Regions from separate parts of the Flavonifractor sp. An91 genome, predicted to be linked through region 4. Evidence: riboswitches for the same ligand, from Rfam matches in the RefSeq annotation. Region 4 holds a riboswitch; each other region holds the start of a gene.
The links. Region 4 has a riboswitch for cobalamin ahead of B5G42_RS14320 (homing endonuclease associated repeat-containing protein). Riboswitches for the same ligand answer to the same signal wherever they lie in the genome.
Positions count from the first base shown of each region.

Region 1 (3,878 bases), on a different contig from region 4:
AGGCTTGGCCTCTACGCTGTCCAGATCCTGATAAATGGCTTCCACGCTGTGGTAGCGCTGGATCAGGTCCATGGCGGTCTTTTCACCGATCCCCTTGACACCGGGGATGTTATCGCTGGTATCCCCCATCAGTGCCTTCAGGTCCACCATGTGGATGGGATCAAAGCCGTAGGCCTCCCGGAAGGCCTCGGGGGTCATCTCCTTGGTGGTGGTCTGGCCCATACGGGTGGACACCAGCTTCACCCGGGTGGTATCGGTGACCAGCTGGAGGGAGTCCTTGTCGCCGGTGACGATGACGGTATTCCACCCGGCGGCGGTATCCTTCACCGAGATGGTACCGATGAGGTCGTCGGCCTCCCAGCCATCCATCTCATAGCGAGGGATGTTCATGGCCTCCAGTACCTGCTTCAGGATAGGCAATTGAGCCGCCAACTCCTCCGGCATCCCCTTCCGCTGGGCCTTATAGCCTTCATAGGCCAGGTGGCGGAAGGTGGGGGCCTTTCGGTCAAAGGTGACACACAGGGCGTCTGGCCGCTCCTCGTCTATCAGCTTGAGCAGGATGTTCACGAAGCCATAGACGGCGTTGGTGGGGGTGCCGTCCTTGGTGGTGAGCAGCTTGATGCCGTAAAAGGCCCGGTTGATGATGGAATTGCCGTCAATGACCATAAGCTTCATGAAAGGACCTCCTGCTGTCCGGCACACCGGACATAAAATCTCAGGTTATAGTATACCAGCTTTCTCCGTCCCATACAAGAGAAACGCCCGCCGGGTCACCTCACAATGGTGACCGCTATGCGTGCCGAGGCCAAATACCCCTCGGCAGAAGCCAGCAGGATATAGATCCTTCTGAGACGGCGGTATCAGGAAGGTCCTTCCCCTCCGGCTTCAGGCATGGCTAACATTCCGCGCCCAATAACGCCGCATATGCCGGCGCACAGACTTGCTCAGCGCAGGAATGCCCAGCAGTTCCAGTCCGGTCTGCCAGGTGCAGCCCACTTGTCTGAACAATACATCCAGCTCCCCGGGCAGCTCCTCCCGGCAGGGAGGCTGACCTGTCCGTCGGACCGCCGCGCAGTACTCCCCCAGTGTTTGTCGGGCATCCTCATCCAGGCATACGCCCCGGGACGCGCACCGCTTCAGGAAGGGCAGGGTGTCCACCCGCTCGGGCCAGTCCGCCGGCCACATCCGCTCTGCCGCCTGCTGGCGGCTCCTGCCCCGGGCCCGCCAACAGGCATGATGGAGGGAACCAAAGCGCTTTTCCAGATACCAGCGGTAGACGCACAGCAGCCGTTCCGGACGGGGCGAACCATTGCGCCCCTCCATGGTCTCCACCAGTGACTCCAATAGTTCTTCGTCGGAAAAGCTGGTATACACCTGTCTGCCAATGGGACATTCCGGGGAAAAATAGAGGGTAAGATCTCCATCCAGCTGCTGAGATAATCCGGGCGTATCGGTCATCTCCTCCTCCAGTTCCGCCAGCCACTGGCGATATTCATTCAATTCCCGCTGGGACAATCTGTTCTTTCCGGTCCGTTCCATAGCTTTACTACCTCCCTGCCGCTGCAAATGGATTCCGGCGGGGACATCTATGGCCCAGGCCATAGCAAAAGAAAAGAGTTTCCCGGACGGGAAACTCTTTTTTCATCAGCTCAAACGCCTGTGCTGTCACGCGCCATTTCCCCGCCGAATATGCGCGTTACCGTCGCGGCTGGCTGGTCTCCTGGCTTGGATTCAACCTTACGCCCGTCTTCCCATCCGTACCCGGACAGTGACCTTATGAGCGCTCGTCATCCTTACAGTAGAGAGGGCTGCTGCGGACTTGCACCGCATTCCCATTGAAAGCTCCGCCCCTGAGGACGGATAGCTACCAACCGCTGATTGGATTCAGTTGTTGTTTCTATTATATCATCTTCGTCCGAAAATACAATGCTTACTTTGGTTACATCCCGCCGTAAGGTCCGTTCCACCCGCCGGGCTGAGGCCGCTGAGGAAAGGCTCCATACACCACCCAGTTATAAAAATTGGCATTGGCCGCCCCCATATAGGGGCCGATCCACAGGCTCAGAATACCCAGGGTGAAGGGAGACAAAATCAGCCATCCCAGGAAGGACAGGTCCTGTACGAACAGTGCCATGATATTGCCCCGCATGGCGCTGCGGCTGTGGCGAATGGCCTCCAGGGCGCCCATCTCCGGGTGGTCCAGCAGAAAGTAGACCGCCAGCCGGTAACGATAGGATATGGCAATCATCCAAACCAGCATGATTAAAGCGCCGACAAGGATCAGGGTGACGCTGTGCATTAGATAGGCCAGGAACACAAAGCCCACATAGACCGCCATACCGATGAGCCCCCACAGGAACACAAACAGGGCCGACAGGAAATTCACAGCCAGTGCCCGTCCTATCGTATAAAAGCCATCCAGCAGATTTCGGTAGCTGGGACCTTCCCGCCGGGTCAATCGCAGGCTATAGGAGGTATATCCGTAATCCATCACCCAGCTATAGAGCGCCAGCAGCAGCTCCATAACCAGAATCACCGCAATACGCTGGGGGGTAAAGATGGCGGTCAGGATCTCTTCCACTTCATAGTTGGTCTCTGTCAGATAAAAATAGGCAGCCTGAAAAGGCTCAGATACAAAATTCAGCACCACACTGCTCAGTACACCGGTCAGCAGCACATACACCAGCGTCACCAGCATGGGGTGGGGATAGGCCCCCCGCATGGCATCCCGTGCCAGCCACTTGGACTCAGGACGGTTATATCCCATGGTACTCCCTCACAATCGTTTCTACCTTGTTGAGGAAATGATACCACATCATGTTTCCGATTGCAACCCGGGCAGCACCACCGTAAAGGTCACGCCCCCCGTCCGGTTGACCGCCCAGCAGCGGCCTCCATGGGCCTCCACCGCCGCCCGGACAATGGCCAGGCCCAAACCGGTACCTCCGTCCGCCCGGCTGCGGCCCTCATCCCCCCGGTAGAAGGGCTCGAACAGGCGGTCCAGATGTTTTTGCGGGATGACGGGGCCGTCGTTGTCCACGGTCAGCGTGATCCGCCGTCCCTTTTGGGCCAGGGCAATGGTCACCGCGCCGCCGGGGGTGCAGTGGCGCAGGGCATTGTCCGCCAGATCATCCACCACTTCTTCCAACCGCAGCCGGTCCCCCAGCATGGATGCCGGGGCCAGTTGAGTACGCAGTTCAATGTTCTTTTCCTCCGCCAGCAGGGACAGCCGTGCAGCACCATTCTCCACCAGAGCAGCCAGATCCAGGGGCTCCCGCTCCACCTTGCCGCCTCTTTCCAGCCGGGCCAGGTCCATCAGGCTCCCCACCAGGGCCGCCATCCGGTCGCTCTCAGCCACCACGGTGTCCAGGTACTGGCCCCGCTTGGCGGGGTCGATGTCCTCCCGCAGGGCCTCGGCATGGGTGCGCAGCACCGCCAGAGGAGTCTTGAGTTCATGGGCCGCCCCCCGGACGAAGGCCCGTTCCCGCCGGATGGCCCGACTCTCCAGCCAGGCGGTGAACAGGGCCAGTGCCACCGCCGCCGCCAGGGTGAGCAGAGCCGCCGGCTCCAGGCCGGCCAGCAGGTAATCCCCCGGCAGGCAATAGTTGGAGGCCACCGGATGCACGCCGTACTCCCTCAGATCGGCGTTTCCATTTCCCTTGTAAATCGTGTAAGTTCCGGTGGAGTATGCGTACATCCACCGGGGATTTTCCGCTTCAACAGCGTCTACCTGCGCCACCATGTCCCGATACTGCTCCAGCCGTCTCGCCGGCCCGCCCCGGCCCGTCAGAGCACAGTAACATTCCAGCCATATGGCCTGAAAGTGCTCCGCCTCCCGGTCGGGAAAGAGTTGGGCGTCGGAATCGGCCAGTACCACC
Region 1 covers NZ_NFHA01000002.1:181,109-184,986, forward strand. The annotation lists gene polA (DNA polymerase I) at 1-675, opposite strand, end outside; gene B5G42_RS02585 (hypothetical protein) at 886-1,539, opposite strand; cobalamin riboswitch at 1,693-1,887, opposite strand; gene B5G42_RS02590 (DUF975 family protein) at 1,940-2,767, opposite strand; gene B5G42_RS02595 (sensor histidine kinase) at 2,816-3,878, opposite strand, start outside.
Region 1: linked by a shared signal. The riboswitch ahead of B5G42_RS02585 (hypothetical protein) and the one ahead of B5G42_RS14320 (homing endonuclease associated repeat-containing protein) in region 4 are both predicted to bind cobalamin.

Region 2 (3,878 bases), on a different contig from region 4:
CATCAGCAGTCCCTTGCGGAACAGAATGCCCGCCAGAAAGCCGATGATGCCCATTGCGAACATTTGCCACGGGGTCAGCGGTCCCTGCCCGAACATCATATTGGAGGCCAACATGGTCATGGCGCCCACCAGGAAACCGGTTTCTCCTCCAAAGGCCACGCCTGCAATGATGGTCACCGCCATCACCGGTTTGAATTGGGGCAGCATGAAAAAGAACGCCCGTCCTGCCACAGCAATGGCAGACAGCACCGCGATGATGACCAGCTCCCGGGCCTGCGGTTTCCGGCCTTCAAAGATCAGGAAAAAGGGCAGCATCGTCTCCAATAAAATTAGCAGAGAAATGAAGTAATACTTCTTACCGCCCAGATAAGTAATGCCCACAAAAAGCGTTACAGGGATAAGCAGCACAATCAGGATCGTTGCCACCAGTGTGCGTTTTGTCAGCTTGCGCTGTTCCTTTGGTGTCTGCCGTAAATAGTCCGGCCGGTGACTGCGGCGGGTGATAGCTGCGGCAAACACCAATAGGGAGACACAAAATATGGAGTACAGCGCCAACTGGTCACCAGCCAGAGCCGTCAATCCCTCTGCATTGACCAGCGCAGTCAAATTCCCTACACCAAGAAAGGAAAGAAATAAAAGCAGCGATACAGCACCAGACATTGCCGCCAGAAGTTTCCGCCACCACGGCAGTTTTTTGGGCTTTCCTGCCGCGCTTACTTCTGTTGGCTCCGGCAGGGGCGAGATGTCATCCGACAACTCCGGTACAGGCGGCAGTTTCCCGCCGCACAGAACGATCACATCCTCCGGTGTAATGGCCTCAGGCTCCTGATCCCGTGCCATACGGTTGGCAGAGGTCGTATAAAAGCTGTTCCCCGAAAAAAAGGCACGGGGCGTCCCTTCCGACACGGTACCTCCATCAAAAAACAGTGCACAGCGGTGAGCATAGCGGGCGCAGAATCCAATATCATGGCTGACCATCAGGATTGTAACGCCCCGCCGCAAAAGCACCTGCAAAATTTCCGCAAAAACCTGTTTGAACTCTGCGTCCAACCCCTTGGTTGGTTCGTCCATCAGAAGAATATCAGGATCCAGCAACAGGACTTTGGCCAATGCCGCCCGCTGCTGCTCTCCGCCGGACAGGTCATAGGGATGATGCTCCAGCAGCCCCTCCAGCCGGCACAGGGCCACCACACGGGCAATGCGCTTTGCCTTTTCCTCTTTGCTGCCGTTCAGGATCTCCGCCAGATCTTCCTGAACTGTTTTTTCACGAAGAGGGTCTGGGGATTCTGAGGCAAAACGCCAATCGTCCCCTGATGGGTTACCGTTCCCCGGTAGGGTTTCAAAAGTCCAGCCAGCAGCTTCAGCGATGTGGATTTCCCGGCGCCGTTTCCACCCATAAGCGCATAGAACTCGCCCCTTTTTAGGGTGAGGTTCAGTTCCCGCACAACGTCGGGGCTGTCTTTCTCATACTTGAACCACAACTCCGACGCCTCTAGTACAGCGCCGTCCGGGTAGACCCGAGATGGCTCTGGCGGCAGCGGACAGGGCGGATGCTCCACGCTGTAGGCCGTCAGCCAGTCCCGTCCCTCCCGGACTGTAACCGGGCATATCCCTTCCTGTTCCACCGCTGCCCACACCCGCATCGCAGTAGGCATGGCCAGGAACATGGTGTGCCCGCTGGCCCGCAGGGCTGTGCCCACTTCGGCAGGCGTACCGCTGCACAGCAGCTTCCCCTCCTCCATGACGGCCACCCGGGTGGCCAGCGGAAACGCATCTTCCAAACGATGCTCCGTCAGAAGGATGGTCGTACCCAGCTCCCGGTTGATGCGTCCAAGGGTGGCCAGAAAGTCCGATGCCGCAATGGGGTCCAGCTGGGAGGTTGGTTCGTCCAGAATCAGAACCGAGGGCTGCATAGCCATAACGGAGGCCAGATTGAGCAGCTGCTTCTGTCCGCCGGACAGCTCCGTTACATTTTTATAGAACCAGTTCTCGATGCCGAAAAAGGCAGCCATCTCCGCCACCCGCTGGCGGATCACCGGCGTCTCATACTGCGCTGCCTCTCGTGGCGTAAGTCTGGCCGGGCGAGCCTGTCTTCGTTTGCTGATGGTCTTCACCCCCCCTTCAAACTCCAGGATCTTCCGGCAGCCTGAAAAACAAAAAACCGGCAGACAATGGTGTCTGCCGGTAAAGCGCAGATATCCATTGCCGATCCCTGCAAACAGAGGCTTCGAACATGATAAATGCACGAAACCCAAGCCATCTCCAGACATGGATATGGCTGCAAAAATCGGCAATGGATACCACCTTGATCAATTACCATGGAGCAGGCTGACAATCCTGGCTTATGGCCGGGGCCAAATACAGTAGAGGTAAGACTGCGCCGGATTCTCACCGGCTTGTCAGTTGGCATATGTCAAGCATATGACCTGCTCACAGTCTGCATTGTAACCGATTTCTGCAGTGCTGTCAATGACCATTCTTGGAGCGTACTGTAGGGTGTAATATTCCTGAAAATTACAAAACGGCTGCGGCAACCTTATGATTGCCACAGCCGTTTTTCTGTGTAGCCAAACGACACCTGCTACCCATATGGGCAGCAGATCTCTTTTCCTTGTAGGTCTTCTGACTTACGCCTGCGGAGGAGTTCTCCTGCGTCCATATCCTGCCTTCTCAGGTTTCCCCAATGACTGGCTTTCGCCAACGGATACAGACTCAGCGCTTACAGCGGCGGTTACCGTCCGGGATTCACACCCGGTTCCCTTGTCCAGTTTCCGCACCGTGCAGCTTAAGCAGGAGGCAACAGAAACCACAAAGATTCCGATTCAATTCTGATCGTATCGTATCACTAAGACTCTAAAACGTCAAGAGACTTGTTCCCAACGTTTGAGAGCGTCAAGCATATACCCGGCTACATCCGTACCACACTGGCAGGGAGAGGCTGATGTCGTGGAGTACGCCGATGACTGTTCGTCCTTTCTCCCGGGACCAGTGCTCCAGACAGGTCACCAGTTCTGCCTGACTGCCTGTCACAGATTTACTTGGCGCAGGATAACAGTTTATTGCAAACTCTTTTCTCAACCGGCATTTTCATACATGAGCTCCAGGAATAACATAACATCAAACACGTCACTTGATGTCTGCTGACTATCCAGCAGGTCGATTCGATTTAAGGAATATTCAAAGGTTCCATCATTCTGGTCCTCATAATAGAAGCGAAACCGAACATCCTCTCCCATAATGGGCATATAGCCTTCCACATAGACGTTGGAGGCGTCCTCATCAATGGATTCTGAGGTCCAGGTGGGGCTGCGCAAGTTGTCGTCCATCAATTCTTTCATGGTCTGAGGACCATATTCGTCCAGCGTGACATTTTGAATCTGATAGATCGGACCGCCAACCGCCGCATCCCATCCATAACGAAGAATGCCTGCCCCACCGTTGGCCAGAAAGATCACAAACCCGATCAAAAGCGCGATCTCTGCCAGCATACCGATCTTTTTCCGGTTCATGGTACCGGCATTGCAGCCAGCCTCTTCGTTGCCGGCATCCTGAACGGTATAGGGCTGTCCCGGATTCTCGATATGCGTGCCGCAGATGGGGCAGAAAGCCTGCCCGCGTTCCATACGATGATTGCAGGTGGGACAGGGCATATATTTCCGCCTCTGGCGGAGTTTGCGGTTATAGCCTAGATTGATCATGCCAATCAGGCCCAGAATTGTCCCCATAACAGTCCAGCCATGGCCCCAAAAGAACCCCAGAATGATCAGGATTCCGCCCAGAACGGCATAGACATAGTTGGTAAACTGGTTGATCTTTACTGCTGCAACTTCAAAATAGTAGTTATGCCACAACCGGTAAAAAAATCCCTTCTCCTGCGA
Region 2 covers NZ_NFHA01000011.1:86,108-89,985, reverse strand. The annotation lists gene B5G42_RS18865 (ECF transporter S component) at 1-1,233, opposite strand, end outside; gene B5G42_RS18860 (ATP-binding cassette domain-containing protein) at 1,230-2,114, opposite strand; cobalamin riboswitch at 2,309-2,445, opposite strand; cobalamin riboswitch at 2,595-2,827, opposite strand; gene B5G42_RS18130 (hypothetical protein) at 2,893-3,030, opposite strand; gene B5G42_RS08475 (zinc-ribbon domain-containing protein) at 3,075-3,878, opposite strand, start outside.
Region 2: linked by a shared signal. The riboswitch ahead of B5G42_RS18860 (ATP-binding cassette domain-containing protein) and the one ahead of B5G42_RS14320 (homing endonuclease associated repeat-containing protein) in region 4 are both predicted to bind cobalamin.

Region 3 (3,878 bases), on a different contig from region 4:
CCGTGGCCATGACCGGCGACGGCGTCAACGATGTGCTGGCCCTGAAGGACGCCGACTGCGGCATTGCCATGGCTTCCGGTGCGGAGGCCGCCTGCCACGCCGCTCAGCTGGTGCTCCTCAACTCCGACTTTGCCGCCATGCCCAAGGTGGTGGCCGAGGGCCGCCGGGTCATCAACAACATCCAGCGTGCCGCCGCCCTCTATCTGGTGAAAAACATCTTCTCCTTCTTCCTGTCCATCATCTCCCTGTTCGCCACCTTCCCCTACCCGGTGACCCCGCTGCAGATCTCCTTCCTCAGCGCCGTCACCATCGGCGTGCCCTCCCTCTTCCTGGCTCTGGAGCCCAACCACGCCCTGGTAAAGGGAAAATTTCTCACCAACGTGTTCCGGGCAGCCCTGCCCGGCGGCCTTACCGACCTGATCATCGTGCTGGGGCTGGAGGCCTTCTATCTGGTGTTCGGCTTCACCACCGACGAGCTGTCCACCATGTCCACCATTCTGCTGGTGGTCATCGGCCTGCTGGTGCTCTATCAGGTGTGTAAGCCCTTCGACTGGAAGCGGCGGGTGCTGATGATCGCCATGAGCGCCTCCTCCGCGGTGGCCATCATCTGGTTCGGGGCCAGCTTTGGCCTGAGCCAGCTGACGATTCAGTCCTTCCTGGTACTGGTGGTGTTCCTGGGCCTGTCCTACCCGGTGATGAACGTGCTGCTGAAGGTATGTCAGTACGGCGCCCTGCTGTGGGACAAGGCCAGACATATGAGGCGCCGCACATGAGTCTGACGGTACGGCCCTACCGTCCGTCGGACTGCCCCATTCTGGCGGAGCTCTTTTATCAGACGGTCCATGGGGTGTGCGGGCGGGATTATACCACACAACAGCTGGATGCCTGGGCCGACGGACAGGTGGATCTGGCGGCCTGGGATGCCTCCTTTCAGGCCCACACTACTTTGGTGGCGGAGTGGGACGGGATGGTGGCTGGCTTTGCCGATCTGGCCGACGACGGCTACCTGGACCGGCTCTATGTCCATAAGGATCTCCAGGGCCGGGGGATCGCCACCGCCCTGTGCGATGCCCTGCCCGGCGCCCGGCTGACTCACGCCTCTCTCACCGCCCGGCCTTTCTTTGAACGCCGGGGCTGGCAGGTGGAGCGGGAGCAGCAGGTGGAGCGCCATGGGGTCAAATTGACCAATTTTGTCATGGCACGGGAACCGGCCTGTGCGCCCATATGACAAGAAATTACCTTTACTTTTCCCCTGAACCCTGATATAATGAGCGGAGAATTGAATTGTATCCGCAGTTGCGGCAGTGCCGCGAAAGGGGAAGCCGGTGTAAATCCGGCGCAGTCTTACCTCTACTGTAAGCGTGGACGAAGGCGCGAATACCATTGGCCCGTGGGGCTGAGAAGGTGCGCCGGAGGAGGAAACGCAAGCCAGGAGACCCGCTGCAGGGATACCGTATTGCGTAGCTCTGAGGTGGAGAGGTGCGGCATTTTTTCATTGAAAAAGGCCCTCCCCAAAGCTGGGGAGGGCCTTTTTGTGTCGAAGGAGGCGGTCTGGTGCTGGAACTGTATATCCCGGTGGGGAACAAGCAGCTGCGCTGCGGCTATACCACCGGCACTTGTGCCGCCGCCGCTACAGCCGGGGCAGTCCGGTTGCTGCTTACCGGGGAGGCTTTGCCCGCAGTGCGGGTGGATACCCCTGCGGGGATCGCGGTGGAGGTTGAACTGCTGGAACAGTCCGCCGGAACCGGCTGGGCCAGCTGCGCCGTCCGGAAGGACGGCGGGGACGACCCGGATGTGACAAACGGAACCCTGATCTTCGCACGGGCGGAAAAGACCGACACCCCCGGCATCACCATCGACGGCGGTACCGGCGTGGGCCGGGTGACCCGGCCCGGACTGGACCAGCCGGTAGGCGCAGCTGCCATCAACTCCACCCCCCGGATGATGATCCGGCACCAGGCGGAGGAGGAGATGGCCAGGGCGGGCTATACCGGCGGACTGTCCATTACCATTTCGGTGCCGGAGGGAGAGACGCTGGCCGCCCACACCTTCAACCCCCGGCTGGGTATTGAAGGGGGCATCTCCATCCTGGGTACCAGCGGCATCGTCCGCCCCATGAGCGAGGCCGCCCTCATTGACTCCCTCTACCTGGAGCAGGATATAGCCAAAGCCGCAGGCGTGACCGATCTGCTGGTCACCCCCGGCAACTACGGGGATTCCTTCGCGGAGGGGACTCTGGACCTGGACCTGACCCATCGCTGCACTTGCAGCAACTATCTGGGTCACGCCATCGACCACGCTGCCGGGCTGGGCTTCCGATCCTTCCTGCTGGTGGGCCACCTGGGCAAGCTGATTAAAGTGGCGGCGGGGAACATGAACACCCACTCCAAGGTGGCCGATGGCCGGCGGGAGACCCTCACCGCCCACGCTGCCCTGGCGGGCGGGAGCCCGGCGCTGCTGAAAGCCCTCTTTGCCTGCCCTACCACCGATGCCGGGGTAGAGCTGCTGAAAGAGGACGGGCTGCTGGAGCCGGTGATGGCCTCCATCGCCCAGGCTCTGGAGGAGGTGCTGCACCACCGGGCCGGGCCCGACCTGGCCATTGAGGCGGTGTTCTTCTCCAACCAGTACGGACTGCTGGGAAAGACAACAGGGGCTGAAAACTTGCTGGCTCTGCATCAACATCAATCGTAGGGGCGACTTTTACGGCCGTCCGCCGATACAGATAGGAGTTTCGATTATGGTACATTTCATCGGCGCGGGCCCCGGTGGGGCCGATCTCATCACCGTGCGGGGAGCTAAGCTGCTGGGGGAGGCGGATGTCATCATCTATGCCGGTTCCCTGGTGAACCCCGCCCTGCTGGATTATAAAAAGGAGGGCTGCCAGGTCTATGACAGCGCCAAGATGACCCTGGAAGAGGTCATTGAGGTAATGAAGGACACCGAGGCCAGGGGGGGCACCACTGCCCGGCTCCACACCGGCGATCCCTCTCTGTACGGCGCCCACCGGGAGCAGATGGACGAGCTGGACAAACTGGGTATCTCCTACGACGTGACCCCCGGTGTGTCCTCCTTCTCGGGAGCGGCTGCTGCCCTCTGCGCGGAGTATACTCTGCCCGATGTATCACAGTCGGTTATCATTACCCGCATGGCGGGCCGTACCCCGGTGCCCGAGGGGGAGCAGCTGCGGAAGATGGCCTCCCACGGCTGCACCATGGTGCTCTTCCTGTCCACCGGCCTGCTGGAGCAGGTGGAGGAGGAGCTGATGGCGGGGGGCTATGCGCCCGATACCCCGGCGGCCATCGTGTACAAGGCCACCTGGCCGGAGGAGAAGGTGTACCGCTGCACCGTGTCCACCCTGGCGAAAACCGCCAAGGAGAACCATGTAACCAAGACGGCCCTCATTACTATCGGTTATTTTCTGGGGGATGATTACAAGCGGTCCAAGCTGTACGACCCCACCTTTACCCATGAATTCCGGGAGGCCAGCAAGTGATGGCGGCCATCATTGCCTTTACCCGGCGGGGGGCGGCTTTGGGCCGTACCCTGGCTGATGCGCTGGAGGCCACCCTCCATGTGCCTGCCCGGTTCGCCCCTGAGGTGGGGGCGGAGGCCTATGACAGCCTGGAGGGCTGGACGGAAAAAGCCTGGGCCGAGGCGGACGCCCTCCTCTTTGTGGGAGCGGCGGGCATCGCCGTCCGGGCCATTGCCCCCCATGTGAGGGATAAATTTACCGACCCCGCCGTGGTGAGCGTGGACGAGGCGGGGCGGTTTGTGATCCCCCTGCTGTCCGGTCATGTGGGAGGGGCCAATGAGCTGGCCCTGAAGGTGGCCGCCCTTACCGGCGGTCAGGCGGCGGTGTCCACCGCCACCGACGTCAA
Region 3 covers NZ_NFHA01000020.1:41,204-45,081, forward strand. The annotation lists gene B5G42_RS11740 (cation-translocating P-type ATPase) at 1-773, shown strand, start outside; gene B5G42_RS11745 (GNAT family N-acetyltransferase) at 776-1,228, shown strand; cobalamin riboswitch at 1,277-1,460, shown strand; gene cbiD (cobalt-precorrin-5B (C(1))-methyltransferase CbiD) at 1,555-2,691, shown strand; gene cobM (precorrin-4 C(11)-methyltransferase) at 2,738-3,493, shown strand; gene B5G42_RS11760 (cobalt-precorrin 5A hydrolase) at 3,493-3,878, shown strand, end outside.
Region 3: linked by a shared signal. The riboswitch ahead of cbiD (cobalt-precorrin-5B (C(1))-methyltransferase CbiD) and the one ahead of B5G42_RS14320 (homing endonuclease associated repeat-containing protein) in region 4 are both predicted to bind cobalamin.

Region 4 (3,878 bases):
ACCAGGGGCAGCCGCAGTATATCTACGGCGCGATCAACCTGACCTTCGGCGGAGCGGAAGTGGATGATCTGCCGGGTTACGACCCGATGAACGCCCAGCCGTGGCGGGAGTATCGCTCCAGCCGTCCCACCGTCATCGCCTGCGAAAATCTCCTGGTCACCCGCCCGGAGTACGACACAAAGGTTACGCTGGACAGTGTCCTGACCCACAGCGCATACGGGAAATACTGGGAGAAATTTGGCAGCAATCCGGCTTACGCGCAGTTTGAACAGTTCTATAAACGCCCGGTTTCTGTGACAGTAACAGTAAAGGGAACCAAGGGCGGAGAGAATCCGAATCCCCAGCCGGAACAGATTCAGGCTACGGTTTCTGTCAGCGGCGGCGGCTTCGAAAACTTTGCTGATTTAAGCGCATACACCTTTACCGGCAGCGGTAGTCAGGACTGGACGGCGTGGGATGCGCTGCAGGCGGCCTTGCGTGAGGCGGGATATCGCTATGAGGGCAGCGGCTCCTATGTCAGCGCTGTGACGGATTCCAACGGCGTTACCCTTTCCGAACTGGAGCATGGCGAAGGCAGTGGTTGGATGTACCGTGTCAACGGTACACTGCCGGAGATAACGCTGAACCAGTATTACCTGAGCGACGGCGATAAAATCACCTTCTTCTATACCGGTGACTACCATACAGTTCCCGGAACTCACGGCTATGACGATAACCAGAAAGCGGCCCAGGCGGTGGAAAAACTCATCAACGCCATCGGAACTGTTACCAAGGACAGCGGCGATAAGATCAAAGCGGCCCGGAAAGCATATGATGCCTTGACCGACACCCAGAAGAAGCTGGTTCGCAACTACAACGTACTGACAGAGGCTGAGGCGGCTTTCGCGGCTCTGGATGCCGGTCTGCCTTTCACGGATGTGGATAAGGATGCCTGGTATTTTGAGGCGGTTCAGTACGTCTATAAAAACGGCCTGTTCAACGGCACCAGTACAACAACCTTCTCCCCTGACGCGGAGATGAGCCGCGCCATGCTGGCTGCCGTGCTGTACCGCCTGGCGGGCTCGCCCGCCGGAGACGGTAAAGCCCCGGCCTTCACCGATGTGGCGCCGGATACCTGGTATACTAACGCCGTAGCCTGGGCCAATGGGAACGGCATCGTCACAGGTTACGGAAATGGTCTGTTCGGTGGCACTGACAGTATCACCAGGGAGCAGCTGGTCGTTATGCTTTACCGTTACGCCAAGTTTATGAAGCATGATACAGCCGCAGCTGGTGATCTCTCGGCATTCACTGACGCCGGGAACGCCAGCGACTGGGCAGTTGAGGCTCTGCGCTGGGCATACGCGGAGGGGCTGATCACCGGGCGTACCGCAACCACTATTGTGCCGCAAGGCACCGCTACTCGGGCCGAAGTGGCCATGATTCTGATGCGTTTTGGCGAGGAACTGGCAAAGTAACTGCCTCCTCGTTGAAGCATACTTCCCTCTCAAGGATCTCCGGGATCCACAGCATCCCCAGCTGTGGATCCCGGAAGTCCGATCCTGAGGAAACAGCAAGTTTGACCCAAAGAACCAGCCCGGCAAAAGTCGGCAGTTGAAGACAAGGGCTGCCATAGGTATCCTTGTCTTCGGATTCCCTTGACAACGTCATAAAAAGCGGATAGAATATTTTCGTGAACAGGTCATATGCTTGACATATGCCAACTGACAAGCCGGTGAGAATCCGGCGCAGTCTTACCTCTACTGTATTTGGCTCCGGCCATAAGCCAGGATTGTCAGCCTGTTCCATGGTAATTGATCAAGGTGGTATCCATTGCCGATTTTTGCAGCCATGTCCATGTTTGGAGATGGCTTGGGTTTTTGTACATTTTTAATGTACAAATGCTCTACTTGCAGGGATCGGCAATGGATATCTGCTTTTTACCGGCAGACACCATTGTCTGCCGGCTTTTTGTTTTCTGAGCCGGCAGCAGATCCCGAAACTGGAAGGGGGGTGAAGACCGTCAGCAAGCGAAGGCAGGCTCGCCCAGCTAGACTTACGCCGCAAGAGGCAGAACAATACCGCAATTTGATACAGAAATGGGCACAGCAAGCTCCACCAGAGTATGCAGACAACGCTGAAAAGCACCCTTATGCATCTCTTACGCTGTCCAGTGGGCTTGGCAGGGCGGTCTATGCCAGCTATTCCAACGAGGATTTGCTGGCTGTTCTGCACGATGCGGCGTCACGCCTGGGACGTGCGCCCACACAGGATGAGGTCTTTTCTCTGTATCGCATCTACCTGAAAGCGCGGTTTGGTACCTGGCCGGGTGCACTGCGGGCGGCCGGGATGCGGCGATTACCAATACCGGATTTGAATATGCCGGATTGGGCACAGATGCTGGCGGAGGATCCGGAGATCTGCGGTGCTCTGGAGGATGTGACTCGCCGCAGATGCCGCCTTGGATACCCGCCGCGCAAACGTGATGTACCGCAGGCGAAGATCCTCTGTGAGCGATTCCGTTCGTGGGAGAATGTAATTGCCGCCGCAGAGTATTTTGAGAAATGGCAGGAGGCGAGGAAGGATAACTGACAAGTAAATAGGGGCATTTGTTGTGGCCCTTTCTCGGCGGAAGCAGAGGGAGGGATGAACAAGGGAATCGGGTGCAAGTCCCGAACGGTAACCGCCGCTGTAAGCGCTGAGACGCCGGATCGTTGACGAAAGTCAGTCACTGGGGAAACCTGGGAAGGCAGATCCGATGTTGTGGGGAAACTCCCCTGAAGCGCAAGTCAGAAGACCTACAAGAAATGCAAAGGGCCGTCAAAGAGCGACCCGACCATGGGAACACGGCTGTGGCGATCATCGGGATCTGTCACGGCATTTTTTATGCCCTGGCAGAGCAACACTCGAAAGGAGAGACGGAGGAAATATGAAGAAGCGAGTATTGAGCCTGCTGCTGGTGTTTGGCATGGTATCGCTACGGCCAAGACCGAGGGCAGCAGCGCCATTGTTATTGCGCCTCAGGTCACCGGCGAGGCCAAAAAGGTGATGACGGAAGTTTCCACCCAGTCCCTGAAGGACGTGGTCAAGAACACCGACGCGGCCCTGGAAGTGCAGACCGGTGTGGGCAGCGTGTCCATTCCCAACGCCGCTCTGGACGCCATTGCCCGGCAGGCCGGCGGCAGCACCGTGACGATCACAGTGGAAGCCAAGAAGCCTGAGGATGTCAAGGAGCAGGTAAGCGCTTCCCAGTTGGAAGACGCGATAGTAGTGGAAGTGACCATTACCTCCGGCAAAAAGGAGCTCACCACCTTTGACGGAAAATCCTTGACCGTCACCATTCCGGTGACTGGCTCCGCCTTTGTTTCCGGCGAGACTTACAAGGTGATCGCGCTCAGTGCCGACGGCTCCAAAGAAACCGTTTCCGGAACCTGCATCAAGCAAAACGGGAAACTGAGCATACAGGTGAAGATCACCCATCTGAGCACCTTTGTGGTAACCACACAGAAGACCATGCCCTTCACCGATCTGTCCGGCCACTGGGCCGCTGAAGCCATTACTTATGTCTATGGAAACGGCCTGATGAACGGCACCAGCGACACTACTTTTGCTCCTGACGAGTACCTGAACCGGGCCATGCTGGCCACCATCCTGTATCGTCTGTCCGGCGAGCCTGCTGCAACGGGTGAAGGTAAAACATTTATGGACGTGGCACCGGATACCTGGTATACCTCTGCCGTGGCCTGGGCCAGCGCCAACGGTATCGTCAGCGGCGTCGGCGATGGCAAGTTTGCACCCACGCAGGCGATTACCCGCGAAGAGTTGGCTACCATGCTTTACCGCTACGCCAAGTACAGCAAATTGGATACCAGCGCCAAAGGCGACCTGAGCAAATTCGC
Region 4 covers NZ_NFHA01000031.1:10,588-14,465, forward strand. The annotation lists gene B5G42_RS14315 (S-layer homology domain-containing protein) at 1-1,457, shown strand, start outside; cobalamin riboswitch at 1,662-1,798, shown strand; gene B5G42_RS14320 (homing endonuclease associated repeat-containing protein) at 1,813-2,571, shown strand; cobalamin riboswitch at 2,575-2,800, shown strand; gene B5G42_RS14325 (S-layer homology domain-containing protein) at 2,818-3,878, shown strand, end outside.